DNA from 3 places in the Collibacillus ludicampi genome. Region 3 is predicted to be linked to each of the others. Evidence: riboswitches for the same ligand, from Rfam matches in the RefSeq annotation. Region 3 holds a riboswitch; each other region holds the start of a gene.
The links. A riboswitch is a leader RNA that binds a small molecule or an ion and turns the genes downstream of it on or off. The one in region 3 is predicted to bind cyclic di-AMP.

Region 1: it holds a riboswitch for cyclic di-AMP, as region 3 does, so the genes downstream of both, ehuB (ectoine/hydroxyectoine ABC transporter substrate-binding protein EhuB) here and DNHGIG_RS18745 (C40 family peptidase) in region 3, are expected to answer to the same signal.
Region 2: it holds a riboswitch for cyclic di-AMP, as region 3 does, so the genes downstream of both, DNHGIG_RS14830 (C40 family peptidase) here and DNHGIG_RS18745 (C40 family peptidase) in region 3, are expected to answer to the same signal.

The regions. Positions count from the first base shown of each region.
Region 1 covers NZ_BOQE01000001.1:1,386,533-1,392,712, reverse strand. Annotated here, with positions in the region: gene DNHGIG_RS06910 (amino acid permease) at 1-1,042, shown strand, start outside; partial or broken gene DNHGIG_RS06905 (DUF72 domain-containing protein) at 1,155-1,999, shown strand; gene DNHGIG_RS06900 (GNAT family N-acetyltransferase) at 2,110-2,649, shown strand; cyclic di-AMP (ydaO/yuaA leader) riboswitch at 2,837-2,980, shown strand; gene ehuB (ectoine/hydroxyectoine ABC transporter substrate-binding protein EhuB) at 3,089-3,994, shown strand; gene ehuC (ectoine/hydroxyectoine ABC transporter permease subunit EhuC) at 4,100-4,753, shown strand; gene ehuD (ectoine/hydroxyectoine ABC transporter permease subunit EhuD) at 4,757-5,464, shown strand; partial or broken gene DNHGIG_RS06880 (ATP-binding cassette domain-containing protein) at 5,494-5,820, shown strand; gene ectA (diaminobutyrate acetyltransferase) at 5,927-6,180, shown strand, end outside.
Region 2 covers NZ_BOQE01000001.1:2,925,013-2,931,192, reverse strand. Annotated here, with positions in the region: gene DNHGIG_RS14840 (hypothetical protein) at 1-226, opposite strand, end outside; gene DNHGIG_RS14835 (2-thiouracil desulfurase family protein) at 629-1,075, opposite strand; gene DNHGIG_RS14830 (C40 family peptidase) at 1,246-2,139, opposite strand; cyclic di-AMP (ydaO/yuaA leader) riboswitch at 2,138-2,265, opposite strand; gene DNHGIG_RS14825 (hypothetical protein) at 2,423-3,082, opposite strand; gene DNHGIG_RS21205 (transposase domain-containing protein) at 3,031-3,249, opposite strand; partial or broken gene tnpC (IS66 family transposase) at 3,192-4,303, opposite strand; gene DNHGIG_RS21200 (IS66 family transposase) at 4,314-4,676, opposite strand; gene tnpB (IS66 family insertion sequence element accessory protein TnpB) at 4,678-5,034, opposite strand; gene tnpA (IS66 family insertion sequence element accessory protein TnpA) at 5,028-5,345, opposite strand; gene DNHGIG_RS14805 (hypothetical protein) at 5,401-5,634, opposite strand.
Region 3 covers NZ_BOQE01000001.1:3,705,015-3,711,194, forward strand. Annotated here, with positions in the region: gene DNHGIG_RS18725 (ABC transporter ATP-binding protein) at 1-626, shown strand, start outside; gene DNHGIG_RS18730 (helix-turn-helix domain-containing protein) at 999-1,553, opposite strand; gene DNHGIG_RS18735 (AzlC family ABC transporter permease) at 1,635-2,396, shown strand; gene DNHGIG_RS18740 (AzlD domain-containing protein) at 2,393-2,698, shown strand; gene DNHGIG_RS18745 (C40 family peptidase) at 2,850-3,539, opposite strand; cyclic di-AMP (ydaO/yuaA leader) riboswitch at 3,538-3,667, opposite strand; gene DNHGIG_RS18750 (ribonuclease H-like domain-containing protein) at 3,791-5,083, opposite strand; gene DNHGIG_RS18755 (DUF309 domain-containing protein) at 5,135-5,512, opposite strand; gene DNHGIG_RS18760 (DEAD/DEAH box helicase) at 5,509-6,180, opposite strand, start outside.

The sequences.
Region 1 (6,180 bases), 2.3 Mb from region 3:
GGGGGTGCCCCGTTGGATTTGGGCATTAGCTGCGCTTGTCATGATGAGTATCATCAACCTGATCGCCGTGAAAGCGTATGGTGAATTGGAATTTTGGTTCGCTCTCATCAAGATCGTTACCATCGTGGCCATGATCGTCGTCGGACTTGGCATGATCCTCTTTGGATTCGGGAATGGCGGAATCGCTGTCGGAATCAGCAACCTGTGGAAACATGGGGGATTTTTCCCGTTCGGTATCAAGGGAGTCCTCATGTCTCTGCAGATGGTGATGTTTGCTTACTTAGGGATCGAAATGATCGGTGTGACCGCCGGAGAAGTGCAAAATCCTAAAAAGACACTGTCAAAAGCGATCGATACCGTCTTTTGGAGAATCTTGATTTTCTATGTGGGCGCTTTGTTTGTCATCATGTCGATCTATCCTTGGAACGAACTTGGTCAAAAAGGAAGTCCTTTCGTTTTGACATTTGATAAAATCGGGATTCCCAGCGCTGCGGGAATTATCAATTTTGTCGTGTTGACGGCGGCTCTTTCTTCCTGTAACAGTGGTATTTTCAGCACGGGGCGCATGCTCTTTAACTTGGCACAACAAGGGGAGGCGCCTGCCACGTTCGGCAAGCTGACGAAATCGGGGGTACCGGGTCCCGCGATCATCGCTTCTGCTTTGGCCTTGCTTGTCGGGGTGGTGCTCAACTATGTCGTTCCGGAAAAAGTATTCACATGGGTCACAAGTATCGCAACGTTCGGAGCAATTTGGACCTGGGCAGTCATTCTTCTTTCCCAGATACGCTATCGTAAGCGCTTATCTCTAGAGGAGCAACGCCGACTGGTCTATAAAATGCCTTGGGCGCCATTGAGCTCCTATGTATCACTCGCATTCTTGGTCGCCGTCGTCGGTTTGATGGCTTATTTCCCGGATACGCGTATCGCGCTCATCGTCGGACCTCTTTGGTTAGCCCTTTTGGTCGCATTTTATTACGGGAAAGGTTTTCATAAAGCCAATCAGGTAGAAAGTGAATTTCACAAAGTAAAGAACGCATCATAAGATTTGCATACGCAGAGAAGGCCCTCTTTATATCGCGGGGCCTTCTCTGCGTTTTATCATGTATAATTTTCTATAATATACGGAAAGAGCAGTGAGAAAAGGAAGAGAGAACATGATTAAAATCGGCCTGACCGGTTGGGGGATCATAAGGACTTGTATTCGGACGGGGTGGCAAGCGGGGATAAACTGAAAGTCTACAGTTCCTATTTTCCGATAGTGGAGGTAGACAGTTCTTTTTATGCCGTCCTTCCCGAGAAAAACTACAGCAAATGGGTCGAAGAAACCCCGCCCGCTTTTTCTTTCATTATCAAGGCATACCAAGGAATGACCGGACATTTAAGAGGAAAGAATCCTTTCTCAAGTCTGGGAGAAATGTTTGATGCGTTTAAACAATCGATTGAACCGGTCATACAAGCGGGTAAATTGAAAGCCGTTCTTTTTCAATACCCACCCTGGTTTGAATGTATCAAAGAAAATGTGGATGTTCTTCGCTATACGAAGGAGAAGATGGGTGATATTCCGGTTGCGCTTGAATTCAGAAACAGGAGTTGGTTCACGCCCAGAATGTTGGAAAAAACAATCGCGTTTATGGAGAAAGAAGGATGGATCCATAGCATTTGCGATGAACCGCAAGCGGGAGCAGGCTCCATACCCACAGTTTTGCATCCGACGAATCGTCAATTAACACTCGTACGCTTTCACGGGCGTAATGTAAACGGATGGACGAATACCGGAGACGGTAATTGGAGAGACATCCGTTACTTATACCGGTATAGCCGGGAAGAGTTAACGGAGTGGAAAGAGAAGTTGAAAGATCTGCAACAAAGATCACAAGAGATTTGTGTCTTATTCAACAACAATTCGGGCGGACATGCCGCCGCCAATGCCATGGAAATGATCGAACTCTTGGGCATAGAATATAAAGGATTGTCTCCGCGGCAATTGGATTTCTTTTAAAAAGCTTCCCACGAAAAGCATGGTGGGAAGCTTTTTTATCATCCGGGTATGTTTTTGTATAGTATAACAAACGATACGAATAAATCTTGAATTTAAAGGGAGGGAATGTCATGGAATGGTATGAACGGCTGGCCGATTACTTTCCAGAACACGAGATGAAAGATCCGCGTCAACTCTATGACCTGATTGAGGATAAGGACACCTACCACAAAGAAGAGACAGATGAATACATCGTGATGTATGCCGAATTCCCTACATTTATCTTTATTGACTATTTACTCGTCAATCCTGCGACAAGAGGGAAAGGAGTCGGCACGAAACTCCTCAACCGTTTTAAAGAAAAGGGGAAGACGATCATCGTAGAAGTGGAGCCTATTGATCACGAAGATGAAGACACGAAAAAGAGGGAAGCATTTTATCGCAAAAACGGGTTTGTCAAGGCGGATCGTATTCAATACCGCAGGAAAGATGAAGACGGAAAACCATATGAAATGAATATCTTTTATTGGAGTCCGGAAGATTTGCCCCAGAATGTGATTATGGAGAAAATGGCCAAGGCGTGTGAAGAAATCCACAATTTCCGTTCTAAAAAATATTACGGGCGCAAGTTGGCAGACCCGGACGAAGTCTTGAAATTCATCAAACATTAAAGTTCGCGAATGGCCTTCTTGGTATGTCGAATACATTGTCTTATTCCCCGAGAATATTCCGTCATTTTTGTGCACGGTAGTTCAGCAAGAGAATTCTCCCATATCCCTCCCTATGGTCGGAATTCCTTACCAACTGGTAATTTGCCCCTATCTGCGGATAAGATTATAATCAAATCTGAAAAGTCAATATTGTGTGATGCTGAATTCCCGAAAGGGAAGCGGGGGAACCACGTTTGGGGTGAATCCGGGCATGCAGTCTCGCATGACCGGTAGGGCCGACTCTCAGCCCGAATCCGTCAGCTAACTTCGTAAGCAGTGTAAGAGAGGGGTGAATGATGTTCATGGGAAAGTATTCGCTTATTTTATACCCCCGTAGGTATTTGTCCTCGGGGGTTTTGTTTTTCATGCGTAGACGAGAATTTGCGAAAGGGGTTGTCTAGTGAAAAAGTTATTTAGGACTTTAGGGCTGTCCCTGATCATGATGACTGCGGTGGTTGGTTGCGGAGTCTCCAAAGGAAAGACGGGTGTCGGCACCTCTTCCGACACATCCGTGGAATCTACTTGGCAGCGTGTAAAAAAACAAGGATATGTGACCGTCGGATTTGCGAATGAAAAACCTTACGCCTATGTAACACCAGATGGAAAGCTGACGGGTGAAGCGGTTGAGGTCGCGCGTACGGTTCTCACAAGGTTAGGGATTCATGAGATGAGAGGTGAGATCACCGAATTTGGATCACTGATACCCGGGCTGAAAGCTAAGCGTTTCGACATGATCACGGCGGGTATGTTCATTAAACCGGAACGTTGCAAAGAAGTGGCATTTGCCGACCCTGAATACAGTATCGGTGAGGCAATCGCGGTGAAGAAAGGGAATGTAGTGAATATTCATAGTTATCGGGATATTTCCGCCAACCCGAAAGTGAAAGTTGCAGTGATGACCGGAGCTATAGAGGTTGATTATCTGCAAAAGTCGAGAGTCTCCGCCGCACAGATCGTAACGGTTCCCGACCAGCCTTCCGCTGTCGCCGCACTACAAGCAGGCCGAGCGGATGTGGTTACGATGACGGGGCCTTCGTTGCAATCGGTGCTCGATGCGGTGAAAGATCCATCAATTGAAAGAGTGATGGACTTTCAACAACCGATGATTGAAGGGAAGAGCGCACGAGGATACGGGGCAACGGCTTTCCGCAAAGAAGACAAGGACTTCCGTGATGCATTCAATCGTGAGTTACAGAAACTGAAGGAATCGGGTGAACTATTCAAGATCATTCAGCCCTTCGGATTTACCAAACAGGAATTGCCGGGCAATGTAACAGCTGAGCAAGTGTGTACAAACGAACAGTAAGAATGCATATCTCCCCATTCTATAATAATTCGATGCAGACAGATTTCACAAGATCCTTCATTCTCATTCTACTTGAGTGTTGATGATCAAGATCGAAAGGAGTGCATGTCAATCTATTCGTTCCTAGACTTACTCCCGCCACTCTTGAAAGGCGCGGGGATCACCCTCGAGATTACGATTCTCTCGATGATCGCAGCTCTTTTCTTAGCCATGCTTGCGGGGATTGGCCGCCTGTCCAAATATTCAATGATTCGGGGCGTAACGGCTATTTATGTAGAAGTTTTTCGCGGAACCTCCCTGCTGGTTCAGTTGTATTGGTTGTATTTTGCCCTGCCGATCCTGGGCATCGAATTGCCAAAAATGGCAGCCGCGGTACTTGCGTTGGGGCTCAATTATGGGGCTTACGGATCAGAAGTGGTTCGTGGATCGATCCTTGCCGTACCAAAAGGACATACGGAAGCAGGGATCGCGTTGAACATGACTCCCTGGCAGAGAATGAGATGTATCATATGGCCCCAAGCGTTTGTCATGATGTTGCCGGCTTTCGGAAATTTGCTCATTGAATTGCTGAAAGGTACGGCCTTGGTTTCTCTCATTACACTTGCAGATTTAACCTTTCAGGCGAAAATTCTCAGCACCTCGACATTCCAAACCACCGAGATCTATACTCTTTTGCTCGTGATGTATTTCATTCTCGCGTACCCCATCACATGGGGAATTCGCCTGATTGAGCGCAGAGTTGCTGCAGGGAGGTCATAGCCCATGTGGGATTGGGATTTCGCCTGGTCCATCGTTCCGCAACTTCTTGAAGCGTTAAAGGTAACCGTTACCTCCACGTTCGTGGCGTTTTTCATAGCAGCGATCGCAGGACTTTTGCTTGCGATTGGCAGGAGATCCGCGTGTAAGCCCTTATCTCTAGTTACAGGCGGAATTGTGGAATTTGTGAGGAGCACCCCTCTTCTTGTTCAGCTGTATTTTATTTTTTACGTGCTGCCTGTGTTTGGGGTTTCACTTTCCCCCTTCACAGCGGGAGTGATCGGCTTAGGATTGCATTATAGTTCGTACCTGTCCGAGGTGTATCGCTCAGGGATCGATTCCGTCCCTCGTGGCCAATGGGAAGCTGCGGTCGCTCTGAACTTTTCAAAAATGCAGACGTGGGGCAGAATCATCGTACCTCAAGCGATACCGCCGGTCATCCCGGTCTTGGGAAACTACTTGATTGTCATGTTTAAAGAGACACCGATTCTATCGGCAATCACTTTAATGGAGATCTTGCAAACGGCCAAAATGATCGGCTCTACCTCCTTTCGCTATCTTGAGGGATTTACGATCGTAGGTTTGATGTTCCTACTCTTGAGTTACCCTTCATCGCTTCTGGTTCGCCGTCTAGAGTACCGATTAAATCGAAAGTTATCAAATTTGAGCGGAGAGGCAAATCCAATAGGAAGCAGAAAGGAAGTGGGATATTGAGCTTCCCTTTACGAGCAACAAGCATGATCGAGCTTTCCGGCGGACAAAAACAACGTGTGGCGATCGCGCGGGCTTTGGTCATGCGACCGAAAATCATGTTGTTTGATGAAGTGACATCGGCCCTAGACCCTGAACTTGTCGGTGAAGTGCTTGAAGTGATCAAGGGAATCGCCTCTGAAGGGGATATGGCCATGATATTAGTCACACACGAAATGGATTTTGCACGAGATGTGGCCGATCGTGTGATTTTCACGGATGGTGGTCAAATCGTGGAACAAGGAACGCCGGAAGAGATCTTTGGCAATTCCAAAAGTCCTCGATTGCAAATGTTCTTGAGCCGTTTTCGAAGGGGGTGATCCATGAGGGAAAATTGTACCGACTCATAAAGGAGGTTGATTGAGATGCCACTCAAACGAATGACTTCAGAATACTTCGGTCACACAACTGAGTACCGTTGATGAATTGGAAAACATTCAACTTCGTCAACCGAACGTGGAAGATGGGCGAAAGATCTGGAAACTCGTACGCGACACAGGTGTTCTGGATCTGAATTCCGCTTACAGCTATTTGCTTTTATGCAAATACTTTTCGGAAACGTGTGTAGTAGCCACTTCCGGGAATCAAATGGCAGGGTTTGTTTCCTCTTTTCGTCCCCCTTCAAGTCCGGATACGATTTTTGTCTGGCAAATCGCTGTTCATGATTCACACAGGGGAAA
Region 2 (6,180 bases), 780 kb from region 3:
ATAACTGACGCTCCGTAAACAGTCGCCGCCAATCAGCTCCAGCACCTTCCGCAATGTGAATGGTTGTGAGAAGACTCGCCCATGCCGCATGACGTTTAAACCAGAAAAACGATTGATGTTCCAACATATACGGATATAAGTCGTCAAACTTCGTATGCTTGCAAGCGACTGTTCGATCAAATTCCTCTTTTGCTTCGATTACGTAGGATAAAATGTCAAAAGACATGAGTTCGCTCCCTCCTTTTTCTCTATCATACATGACATCCGCAGCTTTTTGTAAGATACCGGCACAAAACCTCCTTGAGAAATTCCACCAGACGTTCACCTTTTCTTTTCATTCCTGCATCTTATTATCATAAAGGGAGTGTTTCAAGCTCCCGCCAAGGGGGTGTATGGGTGGCCATACTCGCAATCTTGACCGCTTTGGTCAATTTTGCAAATGCGGTAGTCAATCTGATTCTGACGCCCAGGAAGTACAAGCCGTAACAAGTATGGCTATCGATTCTGATCGTGCAGGGACAAAAAAGATGCCCCCCTGCACTCACCCTCTCTAATACCCCCACCCGTTCATTCAGGATGAATATCCTCATATACTTCGATATCTACATTTTCACAAGGGATGGAAATACTACTCCAAGCTTTCTTCCGACTGTACACGAATTCCATTTCTGATTAGCAATGCCGCTGTCACACCGACCCCCTCCTTCTTCATTTTGGAGAAAGTTCCATTATATATCTGACGACTGCCGCACGATGGACTCCTTTCCTTTAAAATCGCCTCTGTGGCACCCACTATCTTAGCGATTCTTAGTGCTTGATAAGCACCATCAATGAACATTTGCGTCACATCATTTCCTTGATTATCTATGACTCTCGCGTTACCATCCAAGACATCAAAACCGTCTCCTCCGACGATTTCGGCAGGATTGCGTGGGGTTGGAAGTCCTCCTAACTGTTCCGGACAGACCGGTATCGCTTTCCCTTCTTTAACAAGTTGTTCAATTTCTTGATGCCAATTTGATTTTTTATCATAGCGGCATTCACACCCCATTAAACAAGCACTAACGACTTTCATGACTACTCACCTCACATGAACAATTCGCCTTCCTACGATCGTTCAACATTTCTCAAACATGGTCGAATCTCTCTTCCTTTATAGTATGACCGAAATTCACAATCCTCGAAAAGAAAAGAGCACCCAAAAGAACGACCAAACGTTCTCATACGGTGCTCTTTTCCGTGCCTTTAGAATCGTCTCGCTCCAATATAACGTGGTCCCCAGTAATAAGGGTCATTGAGATTACAGATTTTCACGCCATGGGAGGAAGTGGCCGAAATAAACTCATTATTCCCTATGTAAATACCCACGTGGGATGCACCAGATGCATATGTTGAGAAAAATACCAGATCTCCGGGTTGCAAAGAGCTCACAGGAGTGCCGGCAGAATACATGTCGGAAGCTGTCCTCGGTAACTGCACCCCAAAGTGATTGAACACATATTGCACAAATCCGGAGCAATCAAATCCGTCAGGGCTTGTCCCGCCCCAAACATACGGAACCCCGATATATTTCTCAGCATACGCAATCATGCTTGAAGATTGGGATGTAATAGAAGGTTTATTCTCGTCATTCAAAGAACGTGTGGCCGGTTTCAAGGGAGTAGGTGATACATCGGCCATCATCATCACCGGCTTGTCCGATGAGATGGAAACAGCGTTTCGGTTCTCGTCCCAGTTGACGTATTTGCCGACAGATTCGGCGATAAAGCGAAGCGGTACAAAAGTCCGGTCGTTTTTAATCATTACACTCGAATCCAGAGAGACAGGTTGTCCATTAATGGTCGCTACTGTTTCACCTTCCTTCAATACGATCGACTTTGCGTCTTTTGCCAGCATGACTTTCACTGAGCCGTTTTCCAGCTTCCAATTGACTTTGAAGCCCAACTGATCGGCTACAAAACGAACAGGAACTTGCGTTCGGCCATTCTCATCGATGAATGGTTTGGCATCTGGAAATTGCACGATCTGATTATCGACCATAATTTCCAGTGAATCCGCAGCGGCATGCGCTTGCGGTGCCAGACTCGCTGCAAGGCACACCATGCCTGTGAAGATAAAGCCCATACTTACCTTTTTCATTTCTCTCCTCCTATGCCTCCGAGGTTAGTTGACGGATTCGGGTAGAGGTACCCTACGCCTTGAAGCGATTCACCCCGAAAAATATCCCCCGTACTGACATCATGTCAGATTCGGCAGATTTCTGTCTCATCGACAAACTTTTTTGTAGAATGATGTAGAAAAATATTCTACAGAAGTACAAATAATCCTCTAGTTAAAATGTTATAATTATGTTACAAAAAAATCTCAGCGAAATCGGCTGAGTCTTATTGGAGTATGTTTACAAACGGAAGTGGATGTTCCCCTAGCATTCTGTCTCTTTTTCCTTGATGTATGTCATCGCTTCTTCCTCGGATCGATATACTTTTCCATATTTATAGAACGCGTAAACTTGCGGATACTTATGAATTCTCCCATCGATAAAGATATCATTGATTTCGTTGTCATGAATACGGTACATGGGTTGTTCATCTCGCGAGCTCGCTGAGATTAGCGCAAGCGTGGATAAGTGATTCAAACGCTCAGATCCAAAGGTAATACCCGATCTTTTGCGAATTTTTTCGACTTCTTGTACCAGCTCTGCAAGTTCGTCAAATTGCTTGCGGAATTCATAAAGCCTCGCCAAATATGTGAATTTGATTTCCAGTAAGTCCGTGCAACTTTCTTCAAACGCTTCATAAACATGAGATATATAATTCTCAAACTCCTCCCCAATTTCTTCTTCAAGTTGTTGAAGTTCCAGGTCTCTTGCCTTCTCGATCGCTTCATGTAACTTTTCTATATCTTGAAATTCTTTCTTCGCTTTATCAAGCGCATGTTTGATTTCCAGTTGGTCCTCTGTCAACACATTAGCAGTCGACGTAAGCGTAAAATAATCCCCACCTTTCGAAGAGATGGGGATTTTCGTATGATTTACGTATTCTTTTTTATAGCCCGGCAGGTAAGCGGTAGGCTTTCTGACCAAGGGAGAAGCTGATCTAAGGAATCTTTGTCTTTCATATCTAGGTTAGGTAGTTTCTCAAAGAGATAGGTAAGATAGAAATAGGGATGTAATCCATTTTCTTTCGCTGTCTCTATGATACTGTAAATGATCGCACTCGCCTTTGCACCACGCGGGGTATTGGAGAACAACCAGTTTTGCGACCGATCACAAACGGTTTGATCGCGCGTTCACTTCGGTTGTTATCGATCTCCAATCGCCCATCTTGTAAAACGCCTCTAATTTTTCCCACTGGTTCAGACAATACAAGATGGCCTGACCGAACGCACTTTTGGGCAGCACTTTCGGTTTCTGAGTACGAAGCCATGCCAAAAAAGCATCCAACACAGGGCGGCTGCGTTCTTGACGGATATGGTAACGTTCCTCAGGCGTGCACTCCTTTAAGTCACGTTCAATCGCAAAGAGTTGATTGCAGAAAGTAAGTCCCTCTTTGGCTGCTACCGGTGACGAGCGCTTCGATTCAGGCAGCGCCTTGAGTGCCTCATCGAATTTGCGCCGGGCGTGAGCCCAACAACCGACCAGGGTCACATCCGGTATCCCATGGTAACCCGCATAGCCATCGACGTGCAGGTATCCTTTGAAACCGGAAAGAAACTGACGCGGGTGTTTGCTCGCCCGTGTCGTCTGGTAGTCATAGAGGATGATGGGCGGATCTTCTCTCCCGGTACGGTACAGCCATAGATAAGAAGTTGTCTGTGCGGCCCGGCCCGGTTCACGGAGCACTTGTAAGGTCGTCTCGTCTGCGTGCAAGATGTCCTGCTTGAGTAAGTGCTCGCGCATGCGATCATAGAGCAGACTCAACCAGGTATTCGCTCCGTAGAGGATCCAGTTGGCCAGGGTCTGACGAGACAACTCAATCCCCAGGCTTGCAAACTGTTGCTCTTGTCGGTAGAGAGGCATGCTCTCCACATATTTTTGACTCATGATATAGGCCATACTGGAAGCAGAAGCCAAACTCCCCGGAAAGACGGGGGCAGGCATAGAAGCTGTGACTGTCGGCGTACTTGTCTCCTCACGCTCACAACGGCGGCAGGAGTAGACGTAACGGACATGCTTGACCACTTTGACTTCGGCCGGAATGATCTTCAGCTCTTGCCGTATCTCCGTGCTCATTTCATGCAAAGAACCACCGCAACACGAACAAACCTGCTCCTCAGATGGCAGGCGATACTCGATCGTCTCCACAGGCAGGTTTTCAAGCTGGTTTCCCGGTGGCCGCGTTTTTGGAGCGGCGGTACGTAATGGTTTCGAGGGTAGGCTCCTCTACAGTGGGATCTGCCTCCACCTCGGCTTCGTTAAAAAGCTCAAGCTGATCGGCATTCGTTCGTTCGCTCGAAGAGCTAAACCGGCGCTGTTGGCTAAGACGAAACTGCTCCTCATACCACTTCAGTTTGGCAGTGAGTTCAGCAATTTGATTTTTCAGCAAATCGCGTTCTTTTTGGAGATCTTCAATTGTAGTAGGGGTCGGGTTCGGCGTATGATTTTTCATAATACTATTGATTTCGACAACATACCGCGAATTCCTTTTTTTAATCCCAAAGTCTAATTGGGTGTACATATCATAGAATCGTACGCGCAGTGACGGCAGGGTGAGCTTGTCGCTGTTCGAGAGATAGACCATCGAGTAGCCAACGCAACTCCCGACGACTAATTTTCAACGGTACGGCGCTCGCTTCTTCCGGCCACTGAAATTTTCCTTTCTCTAATCGGCGGTAATAGAGCCAGAAACCGTTGTGTTCCCAATGAAGAATCTTCAGTTTATCTCGCTTTCGATTGCAGAAAACGAAGAGACAGGGCGAGAAAGGGTCGAGTTCAAACTCTTCCTTGACGAGCACAGCTAACCCGTCAATCGATTTCCGTAGATCGGTGCTTCCGTAGGCCAGATATACTCGCTCTACACTAGCTTCGCTTAGCATAACGTTTGGAGTGTTCGCACGACGTCGGCCAGCAGGGCAGGATCAAAGCCAGGCTGGATCTCTACGGTTACTTGCCCTACTCTAACGAGCAAGGTGTTTCTAGACTCGTCAGTCTGCCCGTCCACTTCTACCGATATCCACTTGGATGATGGGGTCACAGCGGCTTCTTTGTGTTCAAACTTCCGGAGCCAATACCGGAACTGATGAAGCTTCAACTGATGAGCTCTACACCAAGCTGATGCACTCTGTCCGCTAGCCCGAAAAGCAGCGATCCGTACCTCCCACTCTTTTCTTAATTCTGCATGGGACATTGAAAGTTCTCCTCTCCGAATATCTTGAGGAGATTATCTCAAATACAATACGAGGTTAGTAGGTGGGAAGTATTTGACGCTTACTATCAAGCGCATGTTTGATTTCCAGTTGGTCCTCTGTCAACACATTAGCAGTCGACACTTTTTCGATATCAGACTCGTAACGGGCATTCAGATCCGATATTTTCTTCATGAGTTCATTCTTTTTTTCCCCGAGATCCGATAAATAACGATTCACTGTCACATGTTTCAGATAACAGTCATTCATCAGTTTGTACAGCTTTTTCATAAAGTTGATCCCCCTTGGTTCCGATCGCTCCCTATTGATCATCATATGATGACACCGCCTCATCTGTTTCTGTTCTCACTCAATTTTCCTCACCCGTTTTCAACCCTTGCCGTTCTTCGGTGTAAAAATTAAAAAATTTACTAATGGATGTTATATGACAAAGGTTCCTAACATTCGACAAATCGGTTTAGGGTATAATAAGAAAAAATTTAGGGAGGAATGTTCTATGAGACATCATTCTTTGCACGCGATGAAAGATTGCCCATCCTGTATGAATGCAACGGCTTATTGGTTTACATGGTGTTCGAAATGCGAGATGGTTGTCTGTTCGGATTGTGTGCATGATATTCATGCTTGCCTGGACGGACACCCATTTGGTATCCCGGCACGCGGAAAACAATATAGTAATACTCAGGGAAGATCCACAGAAATGTAAAGACCGGCAGGCCTGTTCATTCGGCATTGCCGGTCTTTTTTTGTAAGGAACCCTTTCTAAATTCATCCAGTTTATCCTCTAACAATCTGGTGATATTAAAATGCAGTAAG
Region 3 (6,180 bases):
TTCGCGTCCTCGGACAGACATACGGATCTTGTGAAATCCAAGAAATCAGAAAATCAATTGGTTGGGTCAGTTCCGCACTCCGTGAAGAGATTCATCCCGGAGAACGGGTCGTGGATGTGGTCATCAGCGGAAAGTACGCTTCCATCGGGTTATGGTATCGCGTGGATCCGTCGGAACATCTTCGTGCCCTAGAAATCTTGGATCGGGTAGATTGCCTACACCTCGCGGAGGAGAGATACGGTACTCTATCACAGGGGGAAAAGCAAAAAGTGCTGCTCGCTCGTGCATTAATAACTTCCCCCAAGCTCCTCATTCTCGATGAACCTTGTTTCGGAATGGATGTCCGCACACGCGAACAGGTTTTGCACTCGCTACAAGAGATGGGGAACCATGAAGATGCGCCCACATTGATACTCGTTACACACCATATCGAGGAAATCCTTCCTATTTTTACACATGTGCTCTTATTATCGGATGGAAAGGTCGCACAAAGCGGTTCCAAACAGGAAGTACTCACGAGCGAAAACCTTGGAGCCATTTTCGATTTGGATGTAACGATCGAGTGGTTAGATGGACGTCCGTGGTTACGAACGCACGCTCATCGTTTTAAAAAAACACTCATTTAAAAAAGCGGGGGCTAAAGCCCCGCTTTTTACATAGAATTCCATTCCTATAATGAAACTCGTGCTGGGTGATTGAAGATGAGTACTTAGGTGGATGTATCGCTTTGCGCTTGGGTTCGATGAAGGTCGTTCCGCCAAGATTCAGAACAGAAGTTGCGGAACGACCTCCAACTCACCTCTGCGCTGCAAAGCGATACCATCCACCCAAAAATCACTTCGTGTCTGGTGACTGCCTTGAACTTCTCTTACAGGCAAGACACTTTTCATCTCTGATGGCGCCGCCGCTTACGGTATGAGGCAGCTTTGGAAGCGTTTCATGAAAGTACATCCTCACTCGCAAGAGGAAGTTTTTTGTACATATGTATGGACTGTACGTCACAAGCCGTAGTAAATCAGTAGTTGTGCACGCGTGACCGATTCCGTCCCATTATAGTAAGTGTGGGGTTTATCCGCCAAAAAACGGATCGCGCTTTCCTGACGAATCGTATAAGTTTTTTGCTCGTAGATGATATCTAATGCACCTTGTGATACGTGCACATACTCTTCAACCCCGGCACCGTGTGCTTCCGATTCGTGACGACACCCTGGCTCAAGTTCGAGAGTATACATTTCAAACCGTTTCTTCTGATCAAAGGGAAACATCGGATACACGCGAAATTTTCCATCCTCTTCAAGAAGTGGACGAATATTTGCAAGGGATATGACAGAAACAGCAGGACTCTCTTCTTCGATCAAGGAAGAAAAGGATATATTCAGTCCACTGGCTATCTTCCACAATGTCGTGACCGTTGGACTCGTTGCCCCTCGCTCGATCTGTCCCAACATTCCTTTGCTAACCCCAGTGAGTTCAGCTACTTTGTCAAGAGTATATCCCCGGTTTTTGCGTATACGATGCAGGTTTTTCCCGATCTTGATATGAATGTGCTCCAAAGCGCCCCCATCCTCCCCCTCTTGTTTAATATAACGTACCTAAAGTATAATATATTATACTTTATGCGGGAGGGTACGTCTATGCAAGCGGAAACAAAAGAAACGATCGATCTACAAGGGAGAAACATACGATTTTACCATCGGCAACAGTTTTTCCAAGGCGTGAAAACAGGGATGCCGATCGCCGTCGGTTATATACCTATCGCAATTACATTCGGTCTCGTTGCGAAATCTGCAGGAGTCCCCACGTATGCGACCATGATGATGTCATTTCTCATCTATGCCGGGGCAAGCCAATTTGTTGGCGTACAATTACTCTCACTTGGCGCCACACCTTGGGAAATCCTTTTGACTACTTTTATTCTGAATTTACGACATTTTCTCATGACTGCATCGATTTCTCAAAGGATATATAAAGGGACTTCAAAAAACTGGATGGCACTTTTAGCATTTGGGATCACCGATGAAACATTCACCGTCGCCTCTTTGCAGAAGGAACAACGTTTACATCCTGTATTTCTATTGGGTCTCAACCTGACAGCTTTTAGCGCATGGAATCTTGGTACTTGGACGGGATTGTTCGTTGCTGCTGGCCTACCCGAGTCGATTCAATCCAGTATGGGAATCGCTTTGTATGCCATGTTTATTGGCTTATTAATCCCTTCATTGCGAAAATCACTGCCCATCTTCGTGGTCACTCTCTGTGCCATGACAATGCAAACGATCCTTCATTGGGTACCACTCTTCTCCGGTATCTCTGGCGGATGGGAGATCATCATTTCAACGATTATCTCCGCTATCATCGGTTCCCTACTATTTCCAAAAGGGGTAGATGAGTCATGAAACATCTTTGGTTACTCGTGATTGGAATGGGACTCGTAACATATTTGCCTCGCATGCTTCCTATGGTTTTATTACAGCATGTACGATTCCCTCCTTTTCTAAACCGATTTTTTCAATTGATTCCTTTCGCAGCATTGGGTGCACTCATTTTTCCCGGAATACTCAGTTCGACAGGAAGCATAGCATCGTCGATTGCTGGCGGTGTCCTTTCGGTCGTATTGGCGTTTTTCCGGGCAAATGTTATGGCAGTTGTACTTGTGGGCATCATGGGGGCATTCTTCTGGAAAATGGTCATCGGGTAAGTTGCGCAACCTAAGTAACAGAAAAGCGGCCACCTGCCAGGTGAGCCGCCTGCTTCGTAGGAGTCCATGGATGAAAACGTGACTACTCCTACCCCCACGTCATTGAATCATTGAAAACCAATCCGCACACGCAACTGTGAATTTCATGAAATCACATCACTCGCTTCGCCCCAATATAACGAGGTCCCCAGTATTGGTTGCTAAAACTATCGATTTTCACACCGCTGGAACTCGTTGCAGAGATAAATTGGTTATCACCTATGTAAATCCCTACGTGTGAAGGACCCGGTTCATATGTAGAGAAGAATACCAGATCGCCAGGCTTTAAATCGGAAACCGTTGTTCCCGTGTTATACATCTCTTGGGAAGTACGCGGCAAATCGACACCTCGTTGTGCATATACATATTTTACGAAACCGGAACAGTCAAATCCGGATGGGCTCATACCCGCATATTGATAGGGGGTACCCAGGTATTTTTTAGCGATTTCAACAACATTCGCTTTCTGGATAGAATTTGTATCCAGGCCTCTTGCTTTCAGTTCCTTTTCGATATATGTCCCGGTTGTTTTCCCGACCATCCCGTTGACTTGAATACCATGATCCCTTTGAAACGCTTTGACCGCCTCTTCTGTAACTTCGCCATAGTATCCTGTATTTGTTGGATATGTAAAATAGTTTAACAAGCGTAAGTCTTGTTGTAATTCGATGACCTTCTCTCCCTGGGAACCTTTCTTCAGCAGGACGTTCCAGTCAGTTTCCGCAGCCATGGCTGTCGATGCGGTGAGAAAAGATACTCCAATCGTACCTGCGAATAGTAGAGCTCTGACACCTTTCTTCACTTCCATTCCTCCTGTGCCTCCGAGGTTAGTTGTCGGGTTCGGGTAGAGGTCCCCTACGCATGCAAGCGATTCACCCCAATAAATCGTCCCCCGTACTGACCGTCTGTCAGATTCGGCAAATTTTCTATCTGGTTTGAAATCACATTTCTCTGCTCTACTAAAATTCGCGAAAAAATGCCAAATTCCTTCTTTTCTCGCCACTTTTTTTCAAATGAAACAAAAAAAGCTCCCTTTTGCCAGGAGCCTTATGTCTATCGCTGTTGAACACTGTCGTTTACCGCTTTTCTCATTTTATTCTTGAGACGGTTATGCCGATGAAACAGTTCTTTCAATTCGTGATCGATGTACAGAGAACGAACGAGCGAGCGTTTTTCTTGCAGCAATGCGATCGTTTCTTCTGTGAATCGCAAGGCGCGCTGATAGTCGCGCATCTTGTGCTCATAATACTTGGCCAGTTCTATCCGCGGTGCGGTTTGCCACATTCCATGTCCATCCAACAACTCATGCCAGAGCAAGACCGCTTTTTCATATTGACCGAGCCGTTTATAAAAAAGGGAAAGCTTCCACATGGCTTCCCTCGCATATTCATTCGTCTCATCCATCTCGGCGATTTTCACCAGACAAGCCTCACTCGTCTTACCTTGCAGCCATTCATCGTACCAGCGTGCTAAACCGAACAATTCCTCAGGATGTGTCGCCATATGTAACGGATGTTCCACCATCATTCCGATATGTGCAGATAACGTTACAAGTGTCAGAATGTCATGGACATTATGTGTAAATACCCCTACAAGAGGACGGGCATCTCCGTCCGACAAGTACGCGAAAAATATCTCGGGTGCCTTCTTACCCGGAATGTCATCGTTGCGTGAAAATCCTAGGACTTCCTGTTCTATAGTCGTCAATTTACAGTTACCAAGAATCTTTTTCCACAACCGCCTGGAAGGAGGAAGGAGATCCAGATGAATCACAGACGGTACTTGCAGACGTGCCATCGAAAATCTAGTTTCTAGTAATTTCCAATCAAATCCCTTTCCGTTAAAGGAAACGATGACCCGAAACCTTTTCAGCAGTTCGGCTAGTGACCAGAGAAGCGCTCGCTCTTCCGTATAGGAACGCAAAAAATACTGACGAATGACGAATTCATCTTCTTCATAAAAGCCGATTCCGAACAGAAAAATGAAAGTTCCTGCACCCGATCCAAGTCCTGTTGTCTCTGTATCAAAAAAGCAAACCTCATCCCACTCATGCGGCCCGTCCTTCACCTTGCACACTTTATAGAAAACATCTAAGGGCAGGTGGAGCGTGCGGGCTAACGGGTAATGTCCATGAGCTGTCAGTACGTCGAAGCGAACATCGCGGTAATAACAAGGGCCATACGGCGTCATCTCCTCGCATCCCGGAAGCACAGACTCGAGCGCGGATTCGGGAAAAACGGATGTTTGCTCTTCGAATTCCTCTGCCAATGATTCGATGGCGGGCGCAGCCTCGTGATGGATCATATCCTTCTTATAACTTTTTAACCGTTCACGTAAGCTTCTCATTCCGCTTCATCCTTACTTAAAAGGAGTTGCCCTCCCTTTTGTACAGGTTTTTCAAAAGTCAATCACATGGAGTTTGAGAAAATCCAGACCATATTGCGCATAGGTTCCCTCTTCAATAAAATCATCTTGCGGCAATTTGCGCAATTGCTCCGTAAAATCATGACGAAGTTTCACCATGTCAATCCCCTGATACACCGGAGGCAGTTCACGTAAAACATCAGAACAATAGCTGTACAATTTACGAAAACCGTTCAAATATCCCTGCCTTATTTTAAACTGTGCGGTCGCCACTTGTACCATCGCTTTGTAAAAAGACTTCAAGGGTTCTTCCGTTTCCGCCTTCCATGCGAGCTCAAACAGTTCATGACACTCGTAAAAATCCTGTTCTTCATTGAATAAGCGCACGAATTCGCGCACCTGGTCATTCATACCATCACCCCCTCATGCGCAACGATTTGCAATAATTCCCGGGTGATCTCCTTTCCGCTTTCCCCTACCAACTCCTTCGGGCCCACGCAGGAAGGGCATCCCGATTCACACGGGCAGTCTTTCACCATCTCCAGCGCGGTCTGAAAGATCTGCTGCCGTAATCTATAGAACGTATCTGCAAGCCCGATTCCGCCTGGATAGGAATCATAAAGAAACACCGTTGGTGCTTTCGTATGCGGCGCTTTGACTTGCGGATGCACGTATATGTCGCCAGGCGCGCACATCAAGTATAAGGGAGCCACGCCTTTTAACAAGTTTGCCAAACCAATCAATCCGCTTTCGACCTCTTCTTTGCTCCATTCACGCTTGGGCAATTCCGTGAAGGCGATCCAGTAGGAAAGCGTATGGATCTCTGTTTCCGGCAGATGAATCTGCCCCCAGCCGAGATTCTCATGAGTATCAAACTTGATTTTTTTATAGATTGTGGGCAACGCGTTGACCATCACTTCACCGAACCCATGCCGAATGCAACCTTCCTGCTCTCCGCGAAACTCATCGAGCACCCGTAGATTGACAGCCAGTTCAGCATCCGTGTAATAGTCACAATCCACTTTGCGAACGAAAGCTTTGCCATTTTCCAAATCCAATCTTTCTACCTGATACTGTAC